One region of the Microbacterium pratiae genome, then DNA from elsewhere that is predicted to be linked to it. Evidence: predicted binding sites of a transcription regulator. Region 1 holds the regulator's gene; the other holds the start of a gene.

What was found. The regulator HspR, encoded in region 1, represses chaperone genes until heat shock. The targets are predictions, from matches to a motif close to AAGTTGAGTCNNNNNGACTCAACTT.
Region 2: the regulator HspR is predicted to act here: its motif matches at 3,929-3,953, upstream of AA0Y20_RS06425 (Hsp20/alpha crystallin family protein).

The regions. Positions count from the first base shown of each region.
Region 1 is NZ_CP154843.1:1,006,586-1,016,945, forward strand. Features, by position in the region: gene dnaK (molecular chaperone DnaK) at 1-245, shown strand, start outside; gene AA0Y20_RS04720 (nucleotide exchange factor GrpE) at 248-874, shown strand; gene AA0Y20_RS04725 (DnaJ C-terminal domain-containing protein) at 886-1,893, shown strand; gene AA0Y20_RS04730 (heat shock protein transcriptional repressor HspR) at 1,987-2,430, shown strand; gene AA0Y20_RS04735 (hypothetical protein) at 2,531-3,124, opposite strand; gene AA0Y20_RS04740 (glycosyltransferase) at 3,370-4,518, shown strand; gene AA0Y20_RS04745 (glycosyltransferase family 4 protein) at 4,521-5,627, shown strand; gene AA0Y20_RS04750 (hypothetical protein) at 5,557-5,817, opposite strand; gene AA0Y20_RS04755 (helix-turn-helix domain-containing protein) at 5,889-6,887, shown strand; gene AA0Y20_RS04760 (ATP-dependent Clp protease ATP-binding subunit) at 6,952-9,183, shown strand; gene AA0Y20_RS04765 (UbiA family prenyltransferase) at 10,273-10,360, shown strand, end outside.
Region 2 is NZ_CP154843.1:1,379,401-1,389,760, forward strand. Features, by position in the region: gene AA0Y20_RS06410 (FAD-binding protein) at 10-1,263, shown strand; gene AA0Y20_RS06415 (FUSC family protein) at 1,273-2,343, opposite strand; gene AA0Y20_RS06420 (L-serine ammonia-lyase) at 2,433-3,842, shown strand; gene AA0Y20_RS06425 (Hsp20/alpha crystallin family protein) at 3,993-4,418, shown strand; gene AA0Y20_RS06430 (HNH endonuclease) at 4,585-6,012, opposite strand; gene AA0Y20_RS06435 (MarR family winged helix-turn-helix transcriptional regulator) at 6,152-6,583, opposite strand; gene AA0Y20_RS06440 (DUF2207 domain-containing protein) at 6,619-8,418, shown strand; gene AA0Y20_RS06445 (hypothetical protein) at 8,708-9,040, shown strand; gene AA0Y20_RS06450 (sodium:calcium antiporter) at 9,080-10,144, opposite strand; gene AA0Y20_RS06455 (amidohydrolase) at 10,229-10,360, opposite strand, start outside.

The DNA of each region.
Region 1 (10,360 bases):
TCCAGGGCGACGTCGACGCGCTGAAGACCGCGCTCGCGGGCGACGACGACGAGGCCGTGAAGACCGCGTTCGAGAAGCTCAACGCATCGCAGGGCAAGCTCGGCGAGGCGATCTACGCGCAGGGTCAGGCCGATCAGGCGCAGGGCGCCCCGACCGACGCTCCCACCGGTGACACCGGTGCGACGGCATCCGATGAGGATGTCGTCGACGCCGAGGTCGTCGAAGACGAGGACGAGAAGAAGTAATCATGACCAATAAGGACTTCGAAGAGCCGCACGGCGAAGACGAGGTCCTCGGCGGGAAGGGGTCGGACGCCCAGGCGTCCGGCCCCGACGCGCACGAGGCCTCCGGAGCATCGGATGCCGCGGACGCCGCGGCCGCGGACGACGAACTGACCATCGACGACATCCTCGGTGCGACGCAGTCCGACGAGGCCGCCGTCGCCGAGGCGCCGGCTGAGGAGCACGACCTGCTGCTCGATCTCAAGCGGGTGCAGGCCGAGTACGCCAACTACCGTCGGCGCACCGAGGAGCAGCGCGAGGCCGAGATCGAGCGTGCCAAGGGCTCGGTCGCCAAGGGGCTGCTGCCCGTGCTCGACGATCTCGACCGTGCCGACAAGCACGGCGACCTCGTCGAGGGATCGCCGCTCGCGGCGATCGCGGACAAGCTGCGCGGAGTCGTGGCCCGACTGGGCGTCGAGTCCTACGGTGCCGCCGGCGACGCGTTCGACCCGCAGCAGCACGAGGCGATCTTCCAGGCGCCCACTCCGGGCACGGCCGAGCCGACGATCCTCGAGGTCGTCGAGGTCGGCTACCGCCTCGGCGGCATCGAGCTGCGTCCGGCGAAGGTCGTCGTCGCCGTGCCGGCCGAATAGGAGGCACCCACATGGCCAGTCAGGACTGGTTCGACAAGGACTTCTACAAGGTGCTGGGCGTCTCGAAAGATGTCTCGGACACCGACCTGAAGAAGACCTACCGCAAGCTCGCGCGTCAATACCACCCCGACTCGACGCAGGGAGACCCTGCGGCCGAGGCGAAGTTCAAGGAGATCAGCGAGGCGTACTCCGTGCTCTCCGACAAGGAGCAGCGCGCCGAGTACGACCAGATCCGGGCGATGGGGGCGGGCAGTGCCCGCTTCACCGCGGGTGGCCAGGGCGCCGGCGGCTTCGAAGACGTCTTCAGCGCCTTCAACCAGGGTGCGCGAGGCGGCGCCGGAGCCCGCGGTGCGGACTTCGACGACATCTTCGCGATGTTCAACCAGCAGAGCGGCGGCCGGGGGAGCCGATTCGGGTCGGGCGGCTTCGGCCGCTCGACCGGAGGGTTCCAGGGCTTCGGCGGACCGCAGCGCGGCGCCGACGTCACCGCTCGGACGACGCTCGACTTCGCGACCGCGGTCCGCGGTGACACCGTCACGCTCCAGGGCGAGGACGGCAAGCCGTTCAAGGTGAAGATCCCGGCAGGAGTCAAGGATGGGCAGAAGATCCGGCTGCGCGGTCGCGGGCGTCCCTCGCCCGATGGCGGGGAGCCGGGCGACATCGTCGTGAGCGTGACCGTCCGGCCGCATCCGGTGTTCACCCGCGACGGGCTGAACCTGCGGGTCGTGGTGCCGGTGACGTTCACCGAGGCGGCGCTCGGCGCGACGATCGAGGTGCCGACGCTGGGCGGTGATCCCGTCAAGCTGCGGGTCGCACCCGGCACTCCGTCGGGGCGTGTGCTGCGGGTCAAGGGGCGCGGCGTGAGCACGTCCAAGGGCACGGGGGATCTGCTGGCCGAGGTCCAGGTCGCCGTGCCCGCACACCTCGACGAGGAAGCCCGCGCGGCCCTCGAGCGCTTCGCGGAGGTCGAGCCCCGCGAGAATCCCCGTGCCGACCTGATGAACAAGGCGCGCGGCTGACATCCGCCTCGTGAGATCCGCCGCATCCGATCCCCGGGGACGGACGCGGCGGATCGCACGACGGCACTCTCGACGCCCAGGAGGTGACCGAACATGGCTGAAGACGACATCGACGAGGACGCCCCGATCTTCGCGATCGCTGCCGCGGCGGAGCTCGCCGCCATGCACGCGCAGACCCTCCGGCAGTACGACCGGCTGGGGCTCGTGGTGCCCGGACGCACGCAGGGCGGGTCGCGACGGTACTCGCTGCGACACATCCGCCAGCTGCGAGAGGTGGCACGGATGTCGGCGGAAGGCATCAGCCTGCCCGCCATCGCGCGCATCCTCGAGCTCGAGAACGAGGTCGCGGGCCTCCGCCACGACGTGCGCGACCTCGAGCAGCGGCTACGCGATGAGATGCAGCAGCGCCCCGGCGCGCGCGTGTTCGCCGCCGGTGCGACCGGTGCCGTCGTGACTCTGCGTCATGGCGCTCGCGTCCGCCGCGCGACGGAGGTCGTGCTGTACCGGCGTCCCTCCGACCCACCTGCCGGGGAGTGACCCCCCCCGGCCCCGGCCCCACCCGTCGACTCGCCACGAAACGCGGATCCGGTTGCCCCGGCATCCGCCGTTTCTGGCGAGTCGACGTGGTGTGCGGGGGTCAGGCGGGCGGGAGGCGCAGCGTGTTGGCGGACTCGTCGAGGGTCAGGTCGTCGACGACCCGCAGCGAGCGGGCGAGGTGGTCGAGCTCATCGAGCACCGTCCCCACGCGCTCGCGGTCGCTGCAGACGGCCGACAGTGTGACGAGGTGCGTTCCCGTGTCCCAGGTGTAGGAGACGAACGGGGGAGTCCGCGGGTCCGGCGGCAGCGTCATGACGAGCTTCTCGCCCGCCCCGAGGTAGGGCGAGCGGAAGTCCTCGGTGTCGTCGTACTCCATCGGCATCATCGCTCGCGCCGCCCGCACCTGCGGGGTCGCCTCCTGCATCTGCGCGAGCACGACGAGCAGCTCCGGGTCGGCCTTCCACATCCAGGCCCGCACCCGGCCGTTGGCACGCCGCATCAGCATCGGCACCGCCTGACTGGCGGCCCACGCGGCGAAGCGCCCACCGGGGCGCGGCGCGGCTCCCATCGCGGCGTTCGCCTGGCTCAGCAGCATCCCGATCGCGCGCTTGCGAGCGCGGCGTCCGGAGAATCCGAAGGATTCGGTGACGGGTACCCAGCGGGCGGGATCGGCATCGGCTTCGAGTCGGGCCATGACCCCAGCCTAGGGATGCCGCCTGGGTGCTCGCCCCCGTCTTCCGTGCAGTCCGGGCGCGGCCGGTTTGCCCCAACGCCGGGCCGCCTCCCGGAAGCGCTGAGGCCGCTCGGGTAAGCTCGGGGCCGCCGCGTCGGCCACAGCCGGCGGCACTCCGCCGTACAGATTGGGCCTGACCCGTGACCGAATCCACGACGAACGAGGGTGTTCCCGCCGACAGCTCGCGCGCGCCTCTGACCATCGTGATGGGCGCCGACACCTTCGCGCCCGACGTCAACGGAGCCGCCCGTTTCGCCGAGCGGCTCTCCGCCGGCCTCGCCGCCCGCGGACACGACGTGCACGTCGTGACGCCGAGCGTGAAGCACTCGCAGTCGGGCGTCTTCACCGAGACCATCGAGGGCGCCGATCTCACCGTCCACCGCCTTCCCGGGTGGCGCTGGTACCCCCACGATTGGCTGCGCTTCGTGCTGCCGTGGCGCGCTAAGCACTACGCACGGGGCATCCTCGACTCGGTCAAGCCCGACGTCGTCCACAGCCAGTCGCACATCGTCATCGGTCGCGGGCTCACCCGCGAGGCGAGGAAGCGCGGCATCCCGGTCGTCGCGACCAACCACGTCATGGCCGAGAACGTCATCGACTTCACGACGCTCCCGCCCTTCCTCGACAAGATCATCATCAAGCTCTGCTGGGACGACGCCAAGCGCACCTTCGACATGTCGCGCGCCGTGACGACGCCGACGCGCAAGGCGGCCGAGTTCCTCGAGGACACGATCGACATCTCGGGCGTCATCCCCATCAGCTGCGGCATCGACAAGCGCAACTACACCCCCGATCTCACACCGCGCGAGCATCGCCGCATCCTGTTCGTCGGCCGCCTCACGACCGAGAAGCATGTCGAGGTGACCCTCAAGGCCGTCGCCAAGCTCGCCCCCGAGCTCGATGTCCACTTCGACATCGTCGGCGGCGGAGACCAGCGCCGGAACCTCGAGCAGACCGCGCAGCAGCTCGGCATCACCGACCGGGTCACGTTCTTCGGGCGCACCGACGAGGCCGATCTTCGCGCCGCCTACACGCGGGCCGATGTGTTCGCGATCGCGTCGATCGCCGAGCTGCAGTCGATCGCGACGATGGAGGCCATGGCCTCGGGGCTGCCGGTCGTGGCAGCGGATGCCGTCGCCCTGCCGCACCTCGTGCAGTCGGGTGTCAACGGATACCTCTTCGAGCCCGGCAACGTCGACGATCTCGCTGACAAGCTGCGCCGGGTGCTCACCGCCTCGCCCGAGGAGTACCTGCGGATGCAGCAGGCCTCGCTCGACGGCGTCGAGATCCACGACATCGAGCGCACCCTCGACACCTTCGAGAAGCTCTACCGCGGCGAGCCGCTCGACGCGTGACGATGCGGCTCTTCTTCGACGCGCGTTACATCCGCACCGACTTCCACGACGGCATCAGCCGCTTCTCGCACGAGCTCGCGCATGCCCTCTTCGCGGCGGCTCCCGCCGAGGACGTCGAGGTCACCTTCATCGTGCACGACCCCGCGCAGGTCGCGTTCCTGCCCGACGGCGCCCCGCACGTCATGCTGCACGCGCCGACCTCGGTGCTCGAGCCGTTCGCCGCGCTCGCGCTGAACCGGCACCGCCCCGACGTGGTCTATTCGCCGATGCAGACCATCGGCGCGCTCGGTCGGCGGTTCGCGCTCATCCTGACCCTCCACGACACCATCTACTACCGGCACCGCACGCCGCCGCGCGACCTCCCGTGGTTCGTGCGCCTGGGGTGGCGTCTCTTCCACCTCTCGTACGCGCCGCAGCGGGCGACGCTCAACGCCGCCGATCTCGTCGCGACGGTGAGCGAGACGAGCAAGCGGCAGTTCGCCGACGTGAAGCTGACGAAGCGCGAGGTGGTCGTGCTCCCCAACGCTCCGCAGCGTCTGGCCGATCTCGCACCGGCGACGGCGATGCCGGGAGCCGCGAAGCCGCGGAACATCGTCTACATGGGCTCGTTCATGCCCTACAAGAACGTCGAGACGCTCGTGCGCGCGATGCAGTGGCTGCCGGGTCGCACGCTGCACCTGCTCAGCCGGATCTCCGACACCCGGCGCGCCGAGCTCGAGAGGCTCGCGCCCGCCGGTGCCCGCATCGTCTTCCACGGCGGGGTGACGGATGCCGAGTACGCGGCGCTCCTCGCCGACGCCGGAATGCTCGCGACGCTGAGCCTCGACGAGGGATACGGGCTGCCGATCGCCGAGGCGCTCGCGCTCGGGGTGCCCGCGGTGGTCAGCGACATGGAGATCTTCCACGAGGTCGGCGGAACCGGCGCGCTCTACGTGCCGCCGCGCGATCCCCGGGCCTTCGCGCAAGCCGTCGTGTCGCTCGACGACGATGCCGCTCGTGCGGATCTGGTCGCGGCGGGCCGCGCGCACATCGCGCGGTTCACCTGGGCAGAGTCGGCGTCGCGACTGCTTGCGGCATCCCGTCGCGCCGTCGCGGTTCGCGTTCGCTGAGGTCCGTCGCGCTCGCGCTCAGGCGGCGCTTTCCGGGACGCTGCGACGGGCTCGCGGCTTCCCGCGACGGCACGCGCGTCGCGTCGGTCGGCACCCGGCGATAGCCGTCGCGTGCGACGACGGCCAGCGTGCCCGTGACCGCCGCGATCACGACGACGACGAGGGTGAGAAGAAGCAGGTCGGAACTCATGGCAGAAACGCTACGATGGTCGTCATCCTGCCGACACTGGCGGATAAGACGGTCATCGGAGGAATCCTGCCATGCACACGGTCGCCTGCGTCGTCCAGCCCGGGTTCGCGCCATTCGAGTTCGGTCTCGCCTGCGAGGCGTTCGGCCTCGACCGCAGCGATGAGGGCATCCCGAACTTCGACTTCCGGGTCGTGGCGCCCGATCCCGGTGTCGTTCCCGCCAACCTCGCGTTCTCGCTGAACGTCGACGCGGGGCTCGAGTTCGCCGACGAGGCCGATCTGGTCGTCATCACGCCCATCCCGCGCGAGACCTGGGACGCGGTCGACGAGCGCGTCGCGGGAGTCGTCCGACGTGCGGTCGAGCGTGGCGCGTGGGTGCTCACCGTCTGCAGCGGAGCGTTCGTGGTCGCGGCATCCGGTGTGCTCGACGGCAAGCGCGCCACGACCCACTGGCGTTACGCCGACACCATGGCCCGCATGTACCCGCGCATCGAGGTCGACCCCGACGTGCTGTACGTGCAGTCGGACCGGATCATCACCTCGGCGGGAACCGCGGCCGGGCTCGACGCCTGCCTGCATCTGCTGCGGATCGAGCTCGGCGCCGAGGCGGCGAACACGATCGCGCGGCGGATGGTCGTCCCGCCCCTCCGCGACGGCGGACAGGCTCAGTTCATCGCTCGTCCGCTGCCCGAGGCGGCGTCACTGTCGCTCGCGCCCATCACCGACTGGATGATCGCGAACCTCGACCTCGACCTCTCCGTCGATCTGCTCGCGTCGCGCGCGCACATGTCGCCGCGGACGTTCGCCCGGCGGTTCAAGGCCGACTACGGCACGACGCCGGCGGCGTGGCTCGGGCGTCAGCGGATCCTGCGTGCGCAGCGGCTGCTCGAACGGACCGATCTCGGGCTCGACCAGATCGCGGCCGACAGCGGGTTCGGGTCGGCGTCCGTCCTGCGGCAGAACTTCGCCCGTGCGTTGGGGCTCAGCCCGTCGGCGTACCGCGCTCGCTTCGCCTGCACTCCCGAGGCCGCGTCGGTGTCCGGCGTCGCGCCGGAGGTCGTAGCGTCCTGAGCGACACGGTGATAAACTTGAGTCACACAGGCTCAAGTTTGAGCCGAGAGATTTCAGGAGAGACATGAACGCCACACAACAGCCCGGACAGGAGGAGGCGCAGAGCGCCCTCGAACAGTTCGGCATCAACCTCACCGACCGTGCCCGTCAGGGAAAGCTCGACCCCGTCATCGGGCGCGACAGCGAGATCCGCCGCGTCAGCCAGGTGCTCACGCGGCGCACGAAGAACAACCCCGTCCTCATCGGCGAGCCCGGCGTCGGCAAGACCGCCGTCGTCGAGGGCCTCGCGCAGCGCATCGTCGCGGGAGACGTCGCCGAGAGCCTCAAGAACAAGGAGCTCGTCTCGCTCGACATCTCCGCGCTCGTCGCCGGCGCGATGTACCGCGGCCAGTTCGAGGAGCGGCTGAAGAGCGTGCTCAAGGAGATCACCGAGTCCGACGGCCGGATCATCACCTTCATCGACGAGCTGCACGTGCTCATGGGCGCGGGCGGCGGCGAAGGATCGGTCGCGGCATCCAACATGCTCAAGCCCATGCTCGCCCGCGGTGAGCTCCGACTCATCGGCGCGACCACCCTCGACGAGTACCGCGAGTTCATCGAGAAGGATGCCGCCCTCGAACGCCGCTTCCAGCAGGTGTACGTCGGCGAGCCGAGCGTCGAGGACACGATCGCGATCCTCCGCGGGCTCAAGGAGCGCTACGAGGCGCACCACAAGGTGGCCATCGCCGACGGCGCACTCGTCGCCGCGGCATCCCTCTCGAACCGCTACATCCCGGCACGCCAGCTGCCCGACAAGGCGATCGACCTGATCGACGAGGCCGCCTCGCGCCTGCGCATGGAGATCGACTCGGCGCCGCTCGAGATCGACGAGCTACGCCGCCACGTCGACCGGCTCAAGCTCGAGGAGCTCGCGCTGAAAAAGGAGAAGGATGCCGCGTCGCGCGAGCGTCTCGATGCCCTTCGCGCGACCCTGAAGGACGAGCAGCAGAAGCTCGACGAGCTGCAGGCGCGGTGGGAGCGGGAACGGGCATCCCTGAACCGTGTCGGCGACCTCAAGACGCGTCTCGATGCGGCTCGTGTCGAAGCCGAGCGTGCGCAGCGCGAGGGCAACCTCGAGAAGGCGTCGCGCCTGCTCTATGCCGAGATCCCTGCGCTCGAACGTGAGGTCATCGAGGCGGAGCGCGCCGAGACCGCCGTCGACGGTCCCGAGCGGATGGTCAACGAGCAGGTCACCGACGAAGACATCGCCGCCGTGATCGCCGCGTGGACCGGCATCCCCGTCGGACGTCTGCTGCAAGGCGAGACCGAGAAGCTCGTGCGGCTGGAGTCCGAGCTCGGCAAGCGCATCATCGGGCAGAAGACTGCCGTCAAGGCCGTGGCCGACGCGGTGCGCCGCTCGCGCGCGGGCATCAGCGACCCCAACCGCCCGACGGGCTCGTTCCTCTTCCTCGGCCCGACCGGCGTCGGCAAGACCGAGCTCGCCAAGGCGCTCGCCGAGTTCCTGTTCGACGACGAGCACGCCATGGTGCGCATCGACATGTCGGAGTACGGCGAGAAGCACTCCGTCTCGCGGCTGGTCGGAGCCCCTCCGGGATACATCGGATACGAGCAGGGCGGCCAGCTCACCGAGGCCGTGCGGCGGCGCCCGTACTCGGTCGTGCTGCTCGACGAGGTCGAGAAGGCGCACCCCGAGGTGTTCGACGTGCTGCTCCAGGTCATGGACGACGGCCGCCTCACCGACGGCCAGGGCCGGACGGTCGACTTCCGCAACGTCATCCTGATCCTCACGTCCAACCTCGGATCGCCGATCCTCATCGACCCGACGCTGAGCCTCGAGCAGAAGCGCGAGCAGGTGCAGATCCTGTTGCGGCAGGCATTTCGCCCCGAGTTCCTCAACCGCCTCGACGACACCGTCATGTTCGAGGCGCTCAGCCAGGACGACCTCGCGCAGATCGTGGAGCTCTCCGTCGATGCGCTGCAGCGGCGCCTCAAGGACCGGCGCCTCTCGCTCGCCGTCACGCCCGACGCGCGCGCCTGGCTCGCCGAGCGCGGCTACGACCCGGTGTTCGGTGCCCGGCCGCTGCGCCGCCTCATCCAGTCCGAGATCCAGGACCGTCTCGCGATGGCCATCCTCTCGGGCGGGGTGCGCGACGGCGACATCGTGCGGGTCGACGTCGCCGCCGACGGTTCTGCGCTCGTGCTCACGAGCGCCGGTCCCGCGGCGGAGCCTGCCGGGGCCGGGGCCGGGGCCGCTGGTGATGACGACGTGATCGAGGCAGAGCTGCTCGACGACTGACCGGGTCGGTATTTTCGCCCTGGGGCGCCGTCGGTGCGTGCCGTCCGTGCGTGCCGTCGACAGGCTGAGTCTCGCGCTCAAGGCCTGCCCGAGTGGTCCAACCCGCCGAAACCTGTTGGCGGCACGGCAGATCCGGGCGGCGTCCGCGCGGTGAGCCGGGCCACAGGCCGCGGTGGGTGCTGTGCCGTCGACAGGCTGAGCGGCCGTCGGTTGGGTTCGGGTGGCCTGATGGCACTGTTCAGCCTGTTCGCGGCCCCGCACGGCACGGCACGGCACGGTGCGGCGCAGCGCGGCGCGGCGCGTGGCGGGGGTGCGGGCCGGCGCGGCGGGTGTGAGCCGTGCGGTGAGCCTGGGCATAGGCCGGGGCGATTGCTGTGCCGTCGACAGGCTGAGCGGCCCCCCGTGGGTTCGGCCCTCGGGGTGGCACGGTTCAGCCTGTTCGCGGCACGGCACGGCGCGGCGCGGCGCGGCGCGTGGCAGGGGTGCGGGCCGGCGCGGCGGGTGTGAGCCGTACGGTGAGCCGGGCACAGGCCGGGGCGATTGCTGTGCCGTCGACAGGCTGAGCGGCCCTCCCGTGGGTTCGGGGGCCTGGTGTCACGGTTCAGCCTGTTCGCGGCACGGCGCGGTGCGGCGCGTGGCAGGGGTACGGGCCGGCGCGGCGGGTGTGAGCCGGGCCACAGGCCGCGGTGGTTGCTGTGCCGTCGACAGGCTGAGCGGCCCTCCCGTGGGTTCGGCCCTCCAGGTGGCACTGTTCAGCCTGTCCGCGGCACGGCGCGGCACGGCGCGGCGCAGCGCGTGGCGGGGGTGCGGGCCGGTGCGGCGGGTGTGAGCCGTGCGGTGAGCCTGGGCATAGGCCGGGGCGGTTGCTGTGCCGTCGACAGGCTGAGCGGCCCTCGGTTGGGTTCGGATGGCCTGGTGGCACTGTTCAGCCTGTTCGCGGCGCGGCACGGTGCGGCACGGCACGGCACGGTGCGGCCCGGAACGGCACGGCACGGCACGGCGCGGCGCGGCGCGGCGGGTGGCGACCGGGCGGGCCGCGGAGCGCAAGCCCCGCGGGGCAGGGGGCGCCGGCGTGAGAGTGTGGGGGGCATGCGCGCGGTCCGGGCCCTGTGGGGCGCTTCACACCCCGGGCCTTCCGTCGTGGTCACGGCCCTCGCCCTGGCGCTCGGCCTCGCGA
Region 2 (10,360 bases), 370 kb from region 1:
CGTGGGCTCGTGACCGAACGGAACTGGGCCGGAACACACACCTTCGCCGCGAAAGGAGTGCTCACGCCGACGACGATCGCCGAGGCGCAGCGCATGGTCGCCTCGCACGGCCGCATCCGCACTCTCGGAACCCGACACTCCTTCAATGACCTCGCCGACGCCCCCGGCGTCCTCCTCGATCTGACCGGGATCGACCCCGAGATCGTCATCGATGAGCGAGAGCGGACCGTGACAGTGGGAGCCGGAACGCGTTACGCCGTCGTCGCGCGGCACCTCGCCGATCACGGCTGGGCGCTCCACAACATGGGGTCATTGCCCCACATCTCCGTCGGGGGTGCGACGGCGACGTCGACCCACGGCTCGGGCGACGGCAACGGGTCGCTCGCGACGGCGGTGCGGGCGCTGGAGTTCATCGGCCCGGACGGCGAACTGCGCACGGTCTCGGCCGGTGACGCCGACTTCGCGGGCAGTGTCGTGCACCTCGGCGCACTCGGGCCCGTCGTCCGGCTGACCCTCGCGATCGAGCCGACGTACCAGGTGCGTCAGGACACCTACACCGGTCTGACGTGGGACGACCTCTTCGCGCGGTTCGACGAGGTGACGGCATCCGCCTACAGCGTCAGCGTCTTCACTCGCTGGAACACCCCCGACGTCGGGGAGGTCTGGATCAAGGAGCGCCTCGACGACGCGTCGGCTCCCGACATGCCGGAGCGGCTGCTGAGCGCGCGACGCGTCACGGCCAAAGCGGACTCGCCGGCGGCCGACGGGGTCGACAACACCACCGAGCAGGGCGGCATCCCCGGGGACTGGTGCGAGCGCCTGCCGCACTTCCGGATCGATGCGACCCCGTCGAACGGCGACGAGATCCAGACCGAGTACTGGGTCGACCGTGCGGCGGCCGTCGAGGCGATCGCCGCCGTCCGCTCGATCGCCGATCGGGTCGAGCCCGCCCTCCTCGTGACCGAGCTGCGCACCGTCGCGGCCGATGAGCTCTGGCTCTCTCCCGGGTTCGGGCGCGACAGCGTGTGCATCCACTTCACGTGGAAGAACGAACCGGATGCCGTGAACGCGGCGATATCGCACGTCGAGCGCGCGCTCGCGCCGTTCGATCCCCGCCCGCACTGGGGCAAGGTGTTCTCGATGCCGGTCGGCGAGTCGCTTCCGCATCTGGACGACTTCCGGAGGCTCGTCGCCCGCGTCGACCCGGACGGGAAGTTCTCGGGCCCCTACCTGGAGCGGGTGCTGGGCATCCCGTCGCGCTGAGTCGTCGCCTCAGGCGAACGGTCGGGATGCGTCGATGATCCGGCTGAGGTCGACGGCTGTGCGCGTCCACGGAGAGATGCGCCCGTCGCTGTGCCCGGGCGCCGCGTCGACGACGCGGGCGAGCGCCCGCTCGGCGTCCTCGACGGCGGTCGGGGTCGTCGGATCGCCCAGAGGCAGCGAGACGGCGCGCGCCGTGGCGCGGACCGCCTCGGCGAGCTCGGCGCGCAACGGCACCGCATCCGGGGTGAGCGGGAGGCCGTCGATGCCGGCAGCGAGCTCGATCGTCTGACGGACGGTGTTCTCGAGCGCCTGCAACCGGTGGCCGTTCTCCGCCTCGATGCCGCGGCGCCGCCGGGCGAGGGGATGCGCTTTGCGGCTGCGGGCGGCCTCGCGGACGTCGGCCGAGACGGCGTCGAGGATCTCCTGGAGGTAGCCCTGGCCGGTCGGGTCCGCGGGTGCGCCGTCGGCGACCGAGGTGGCGAGCATCTCGAGTCGGTCCGCGACCGCGTCGCGCAGCTGAGACAGGCGGGTCGAAGCGCGACGGAGGTACAGGGGCGGCGCGATCGCGAGGTTGACGGCGACGCCGATCACCACACCGAAGGCCATCGTGACGAGGTACGACACCGAGAAGCCGCCGGCGTCGTTCGCGCCGAGCAGCAGGACGAACAGTGCGGCGATCGCGATCCAGTCCCTTCCCGTGCCGAGTGCGCGGATGCCGCCGACCGCCACGCCCGCGGCGACGACGATCGCCACTCCCAGGATGCGCGGGCTCGGCCCCGAGACGATCCACAGTCCGGCGAGGCCGATCGCGATGCCGATGGCGAGGCCCCCCACGGCCTGGAGGCCTGCCTTGGCCGAATCGGCGATGGTCGGGTACATGCTCACGAGCACGCCGAGCGGTGCGTAATAGGAGTACTCGTCGTGCGCGAAGGGGACCAGGGGCGCCAGGTACCAGGCGATCGCGGCCGCGATCGCCGTCTTGCCGGCCAGCAGCAGGCGCGAGACCGCGAAGGCCTCGCCTCCGGCGGTTCGCGCGGCCGCTTTCAGCGACGCCAGACGGGGGTGGGGTGCGGTGGTCATCGGTCGCGACGATAGGCGCGCGCCGCGTCTGCAGGTACGCCCTTGACGTTGCCCGGCTCGTGCGGCAGGCACTCGCGTAGCCTGGGCGAGTGAGCGCTTACGTCTCGGCGTTCGAGCTGTTCTCCATCGGAGTAGGACCCTCGAGCTCCCACACGGTCGGGCCGTTGCGTGCCGCCCGTGCATTCGTCATCGGGCTGGAGGCCGCGGGCCGGCTTCCCGAGGTCGCACGTGTCGGCTGCGTGCTGTACGGCTCGCTCGGGGCGACCGGCATCGGGCATGGCACGCCGGATGCCGTGGTCGCGGGGCTGCAGGGCCATGCGCCCGAGACCGTGGACCCCGATGCGGTTCGCGCCGCGTGGACAGGGTGGGTCGACGGCTCACCCCTTCTGCTCGCAGGGCGGCACGCGGTGTCGTTCTCGCGGAGCGACGTGACCTTCGAACCGCGGACGCGGCTTCCGGAGCATCCCAACGCGATGACCCTGAGCGCGTGGGACGCCGCGGGCGATCTCGTCGTGTCGGAAACGTATCTCTCGGTCGGGGGCGGTTTCATCCGACGCGCAGGCGAAGCCGCCGAGGCGGGCGGGCGGCGCGGAGGTTCGGGCGCTGTCGTCTGGCCGTACCGGTTCAGCACCGCGGCGGAGCTGCTGGAGCTGTGCGAGCGCGATGGGCTGAGCATCGCGGGCCTCGCACGACGGAACGAAGAGGCGCTCCGGCCCGAGTCGGAGGTCGCCGCCGGGCTCGACGCGATCTGGGACGCGATGGCCGGGTGCGTCGACGCGGGTTTGCGTGCTGAGGGCACACTGCCGGGGATGCTGCGCGTGCGGCGTCGCGCGGGCGCCATGCGGGCTCAGCTCGAGGATGCGGAGGCTGCCGGTGGCCGCGAGCTGCCGGGGGAGTGGCTCGGCGCTTTCGCGCTCGCCGTCAACGAGGAGAACGCCTCCGGCGGGCGGGTGGTCACCGCGCCCACCAACGGTGCTGCTGGCATCCTCCCGGCGGTGGCGATGTACTGGTGGCGGTTCGCGGCCGAGTCGCGGCTCGCGTCGGAGGATCTCGACCGCAGACGCGGCATCCGGCGATTCCTGCTGACCGCGACGGCGCTCGGTTCGCTCTTCAAGGCGAATGCGTCCATCTCGGGCGCGGAGGGCGGGTGTCAGGCGGAGGTCGGATCCGCGTGCGCGATGGCGGCCGGAGGGCTGACGGCGGTCATGGGCGGCAACAGCGCGCAGATCGAGAACGCGGCGGAGATCGCGATGGAGCATCACCTCGGGCTCACGTGCGACCCGGTCGGCGGTCTCGTGCAGATCCCCTGCATCGAGCGCAACGCGATTGCGGCGTCGACGGCGGTCACCGCTGCGCGACTCGCCCTGCGGGGCGACGGGCGGCATTACGTCTCGCTCGATGCCGTGGTCGAGACGATGCGTCAGACCGGCATCGACATGTCGCACAAGTACAAGGAGACGAGCGAGGGCGGGCTCGCCGTCAACGTCGTCGAGTGCTGAGACGCGCTCGACACCCGCCCGTTCGGGGCGCTGTTCGCCGTGCGAGAACCGTTGGCACTCGTTGGGGTCGAGTGCTAATCTGGATGCAGTTGAGCCGATGGGGCTCAACTTTCAGATCTCAACACGAAGCATCAGAGAAGGGAAAGATCGATGGCTACTTACGACCCGTTCCGCGACCTCGACCGCATCGCCTCGAGCCTCTTCGACACGCGCCGCGGCCCTCGTCGCATGCCGATGGACCTCTACCGTGACGGCGACCACTACGTGATGACCGCCGACCTGCCGGGAATCGACCCGGGCTCGGTCGACATCGACGTCGACGGTCAGCTGCTGACTATCCGCGCCGAGCGCACGCTCGCCAGTGGCGACGGCGTGAAGTGGATCACGCGCGAGCGGGAGGCTGCGAGCTTCCTGCGTCAGCTGAACCTCGGCCAGGGCGTCGACACCGAGGGCATCGCCGCGACCTACAACAACGGCGTCCTGACCGTCACTATCCCGGTCAGCGAGAAGGCCAAGCCGCGCAAGGTCGAGGTCACGACGGACGCCGCTGCGCCGGTGGTCCCGATCGAGAACTGATCGCGCCGACGCACTGCCAGACGGGCGGCCGCAGCTCCTTCGGGGGCGGCGGCCGCCCTTTGCGTGCGTGTCGGTGCCGATGCGCCGCCGAGCCGCCGGTGAGCCGAAGGCGCGCGAGGTTCGGGTCTGCCCGGTCTCGGAACGTGCGCGGGCACAGGCCCGGAACTCAGAAGGGTGGCGGTTCATCCGGCGGAGGTCCGCCGGTCCCGGCATCCGGCGGCGGTTCCGCTGTGTCGCTCGTGAAGCACACTGCCGGTATCGGTACGTCTTCGCGGTAGATCCGCCCGAGGGGTGAGGTCCATTCCAGGACCCCGCCGCCGAGTTGTCTGACTTCCCATTTGGTGAATTGCTTCATCGAGTGGTGTCTTTGGCAGAGGTGCGCGAGGTTGAAGATGTGGGTGTGCCCGCCGAGGGCGTAGTCGATGGTGTGGTCGAGTTCGCAGCGGATGGCCGCTCGTCGGCATCCGGGGAACCGGCAGTGCTGGTCTCTCGCGGCAAGGAGTTTCTTCATGGCCACGGTGGGCCGGTAGGTGTCGATCTCGACCGGGGTGCGGGTGACGGGGTCGATGAAGAGCCGGTCCCACTCCGACACCTGCCCCGCGAGCTGTCGTGCTGTTCCGGCGTCGATGAGCCCGGCCCCGATGGCCTCGGCTGGGTTCTCATCCGCGCCCGTCAGAGTCTCAGCGGTCACGGCGACCTGCATCCGTGCTCGGATCGCGCCGAGCCCGCTGGCCCGGTCGGCCCCGTAGGTCGGATCGACGACGGGCGCTCCTCCGAGCACGAGGTCACCGAGGATGTCCGCGCGCAGCTGATCCATCGTCCGGATATCCGGTGCGGCATCCGCGCCCGCGGCGTCCGTTTCCGCCGCGCCGGCAACCGCGTCAGCGTGCATTCCGACAACCCCGGCGGCATCCGCACCGCCAGCATCCGCGACCCGGGCGTCCTTCACGGACTGTCCCATCTGCGTGAGCCGGTCGAGCATCCCCGCGGCGATCACGGTCGGCAGGTTCGCGACGAGGTTCGACATCCCGTCCGTCCCATGGAACACCCGCACGCACCGTTCCGCCGCCGCGGTCTTGTGCCGCTCGGTGAAGTCCTGCGGATGCACCCGTGCCGCCAACGCCTCCAAAGCAGGCCGCACCCGTGAGGGCACGTCCCGCTCGCACACCGCGATCGCCGCTTCCGCATACTCCGACCGCACCTCGGCCGGCACCCCGGTGCCGACCCGCACGACCGCATCCACGTGGCCGCGTTCGATCCGCCGTGACGCCCACGCCTCGAACACGGCGGGGTAATCATCGACGACCGTCAGCGCGTGATCGATCTCGCCCTGCAGGCGCCGATCGGTCAGCCGCGCCATCCCCGCCGCTTCGGCCGCGACGGACCGTAATTCCATGTCAGACGCCATGCCGCGCACGCCGTCACGACGGGCATCGCGCAACGCGGCGTGGCCGAGGTCGGCCAGCGCCCGTATCCGTGCGATATCGGCGGAATGGGTCAGGTCCAGGGCCTCTGCGTACCGCGAGAAAGCGAGCGCCTGCGAGGGCACGACGTCATCGCGTCCCGCCTCGCCACTCTCACCATTCGCTGCCATGTTCCCATCATGACAGTGGGGTACGACATTGAACTCGAAACTCTGTTCGATCAGCGAAAGTCGCAGCAGCAACGAGGTCGGGGAGGAAGCTCCCGCCCGCTCGACCACCCGCCCGACGCCGCAGGCCGGGCGCCGATCGTCAGGGCAGTCGGCGCAGCTTCGCTGTCAGCTGCTCGAGCTGCTCGAGCTCTTCGGTCGACAGCACCGACATCCGCTCCGCGATGGACCGCCCGTGCGCCGCAGCGAGCCGGCGGAACGCCGAGACACCCTCGGGCGTCGCGGTGAGCATCGCACCGCGGCCGTCGGTCGGGTCTCCGCACTTGGTGATGAGTCCGCGCGAGACCATCCGGTCGACCAGGCGTGACACGCTCGGCTGGCTGATGAGCATGTTCGCCGTGACGTCGCGCAGCCGCGCACGATGTCCGGCACCGCGCACGACGGTCAGGAGCACGTCGTACTCGGCTTGCGTGAGCTCGTCGCTGGCGAAGTCGTTGCTGATGTCGTCGAAGATCTCATGCTGCGCGCGGAAGAGGCTTTCCCACGCTGCCACGGCACGACGACGATCGCTCATGGCGTCAACTTTAGTGCCCGCCTAAGCTGGTCGGCATGATCCGTCGCACCCGGGCGGCGCTCGTGATCGCCGTCTTCTCGCTGGTCGGATGCCTTTTCGCGCTGTCCGCCCCGGCTGCGGCATCCGCCGATGAATCGGCCGATCTCGATGCCTTCGTCTTCGACTCGCTCTCCGTCGACTACACGCTCAGCCGCGACGAGGACGGCACCGCTCGAATGCGCGTCGTCGAGACCTTCGTCGCGGACTTTCCCGATTCGGATCAGAACCGCGGCATGCGGCGCCTCCTTCCCGAGACGTACAACGGGCAGCCGCTGCATCCCGAGCTCATCTCGGTCACCGACGAGAACGGGTCTGCCCGTCCCGTCGAGACCGACAGCGACGACGGCACCCTCGGCATCCTGACCCGCGGCGCCGCATACCTGCACGGGCAGAACACGTTCGTCTTCACCTACGACCTCGAGAACGTCGTCTGGGACTTTCCCGACACGGGGCTCGAGTTCTACTGGGACGTCAACGGCACCGACTGGAATCAGCCCTTCCGTCAGGTGACCGCGACTCTGCATCTGGATCCGTCCGTCGCGGGATCGCTCGCGGGGCGTCAGGCCTGCTACGTCGGGGTGCAGGACAGCACCACCGCGTGCCCCGAGATCGCCACATCATCTGATGGCGCCACGATCACCGCGTCGGCATCCGATCTCGCGCCGCACGAGACCCTCACCCTCGCGGTCGGATTCGCGGCGGGCGCTTTCGAGACCTATGACACCTCCTTCGTGTCGTCCCCGTTCGGGTGGCTGCAGTCCGGTTCGGTCGTGCTGCTCGCGGGCGCGACGGGCTGGTCGCTCCGGAATCGACGTCGTCACCTGCGCGATGAGCCGGGACGGCCGACGGTCATCGCCGAGTACACGCCGCCACGGCACATCGACGCGCTCGAGTCGGCCGTGCTGTTGAAGAAGACCTCGAAGGCGATCCCGGCCGAGGTCCTCGAACAGGCGCTGGTCGGCTCGATCCGTATCGTCGACGACGGGAGTCGCCGCTGGGGGCGTGCGAAGCTTCAAGCGGAGCTGATCGACCCGAAGCTGGCCGACCAGAACGGCCGGATGCTGCTGCGCGGGATGTTCCCGCACCACCGTCGCGGCGAGGTCTACCGTTTCGGCTCGTCGGACACCCGGCTCTCGTCCGAGACGCAGCGCGCTCTGAAGCTCGCGGAAGACAACCTCAAGCGTCGCGATATGTATCGGTCGGTTCCGGCGGGGGTGCGTGGCTGGCCGGTCGCCGCGTGCGTCGTGCTGGCCGCCCTCGTCATCCTGTTCGGTGTGCTCGCGCTCGGTTCCTTCGTGCACCCGGCTCTGCCCGTCGCGGGGATCGTGCTGGCTGCGGCATCCTTCTTCGTCGTGGTGTTCGCCGTCTCGGGCTCGCCGCTCTCGCGCGCCGGGGCTGAGACGCGCGACCACCTCCGGGGGCTCGACCTCTTCATCCGCTGGGCCGAGGAGGACCGCATCCGGATGCTGCAGTCGCCGACCGGCGCCGAGCGGGAACCCATCGCGACGGATGATCCGCGCGAGGTGCTGCGGATCTACGAGCGGCTGCTGCCGTATGCCGTGCTGTTCGGCCGCGAGAAGGAGTGGGCTGCGCACCTGACGGTGGCCTACGCCGCGGCGGGCGTCACCGCGCCGATCTGGTACTCCGGCTCGGGAGGTTTCGACGCCTCGTCATTCGCCGCGGGAATCGGCACCCTGTCGTCGGCTGCGTCGTCGTCGTCGTCGACGTCGGGCGGTTCGAGCGGCGGCGGATCAGCGGGCGGCGGAGGCGGCGGAGGCGGTGGCGGAGGCGCCTAATTGCGAGCCTTTCGCTCGCGGCCGATGCGTGCCGTAGACGCAGTTGAGGGCCCGACCGAAGAGGCATTCGGTCGGGCCCTCGTCCCTTTGCACCAAGAGTTTCCTGCAATCACATGCCGGTGGCTGCCACAGCAAAACAGCTACCGTGCGAGCACTCTATAACGACGAGGTAACGACGAGCAAGGGTTTTCCCGTTATCTTTTCGTAATCATCGGAAACGCTGAGCGCGCACCTCGCCGACGCTCGGGTTTCGGCCTTCAGGTCAGTCGGGGTCTGTCAGGATTGGCGCGTGCACGCCCACGGTCGAGACACCGCCAGCGGACCCTTCGTGGTCACGCTCGTCGTCGACCTGCCGGTCGCCAAACCGGACGCCCTCGAGACGATCGCCTTCGTCTCGGACGGCGTCATCGGGAATCCGGGAACCGCGTTCCCGCGGGTCGGACTCGGCCGCGACGTGTGGGCCGAGGTGCAGATCCCCAAGTTCGCCGACCCGCCCCCGCTGGCGGTCGACGTGTGCTCCGACGTCTCATGGGATGTCGCGGCGACGGAGGCAGCACGGCTGGCAGACGCCCTGCGGCGAGTCGGCTGGTCGGTGCGGTCTCCCCGCTCGGACGAGATCTGAGCCGCCTGCCCGGCGACGACGTTCACCCGGCAGCGGCGTTCACCCGGCGACGGCGAAGAGCCCCGCGATGCCCGCGCCGTAGAGGACGAGCACGACGAGAGAGTCGACGCCCATTCCCGCGACGCGCTTGGCCGGCCGGAAGATGAGCCCGACGACGTAGACGAGCGTCAGCAGCGCAGCCAGCGCCGTCAGGTAGATGTCGGCCCCGTTCGCCTGCGGCAGCACTGCCTGACCCGAGATCAGGGTGGCCACGAGGAACAGCACCGGCAGGAAGGCGTTGCCGCCGAAGATGTCGCTCATCGCGAGGTTGTCGTCGCCCTGCCGGATCGCCTGCAGCCCCGTCGAGATCTCCGGCAGCGCGGTCGCCAGCGCGAGGACGGTCGCTCCGAACAGCACGCCCGACAGCCCGATCCCGTCGGCGATCGCGTCGCCGGCACGTTCGAGCACCACGCCGGCGCCGAGCGTCGCGAGCGCCGAGACCGCGAAGATCGCGACCACGGCCCCGGTGCTCATCGCGTGATGCGGATGCTGCGGCTTCGCCCGCCGGTGCCCGGGAGCATGTTCGCTAGCGCCCGGCGACGTGCCGTTCTCGTGCCACGGCAGATGCCTCCCGGCTCGCTGCACGAGGAACAGCCCGGCGAGCCACAGCGCCGCGATGAGTACGACGTCGGGGGTGAGACGTGCGACGACCAGGTCACCGGGCAGCTGGCTCCCCGCCATCACCACGGCGAGGACCGCGACCACGACGACGGCTTCCAGCACCAGGACGAGGGATGCCGCACGGTACGTCAACGGCCTCACCCCGCGCCCGCGTCTGCCGAACAGGTCGAGGATCACCAGCACCACGGTCTGCAGCGCGATGCCGCCGAGGATGTTGCCCACCGCGACCTCGAGGTTCCCCGAGATCGCCGCGCTGACGGTGATCGCGATCTCGGGCAGGTTCGTGGCCACGGCGAGCACGATCAGCCCGCCGAACGCGCTGCCAATGTGCCAGCGATCATCGAGGACGTCGGTCGATTTCGAGAGCTGGATTCCGGCAACCCACACGACGGCGGCGGCAACGGCGAAGACCAGGAGGAGCAGCCAGAGGGGCAGGTTCGACATGCCCTCAGTGCACACCCGCGCAGTGTCGTGCGCGTACCTCTTGCGCTCGCGCGCGCGACGGGTTCCGGTTCAGCGGGTTCCGGTTCAGCGGAGCCAGCTGGAGCGCCCGAACCGCTCCCATCGATCCACGATGTGCACGTCGCCGTCGTCGGTCGTCTCGAGCACCGTGGTGCCGCCGATGATGACGTGCTCGACACGCGACTCGACCGCCAGGGG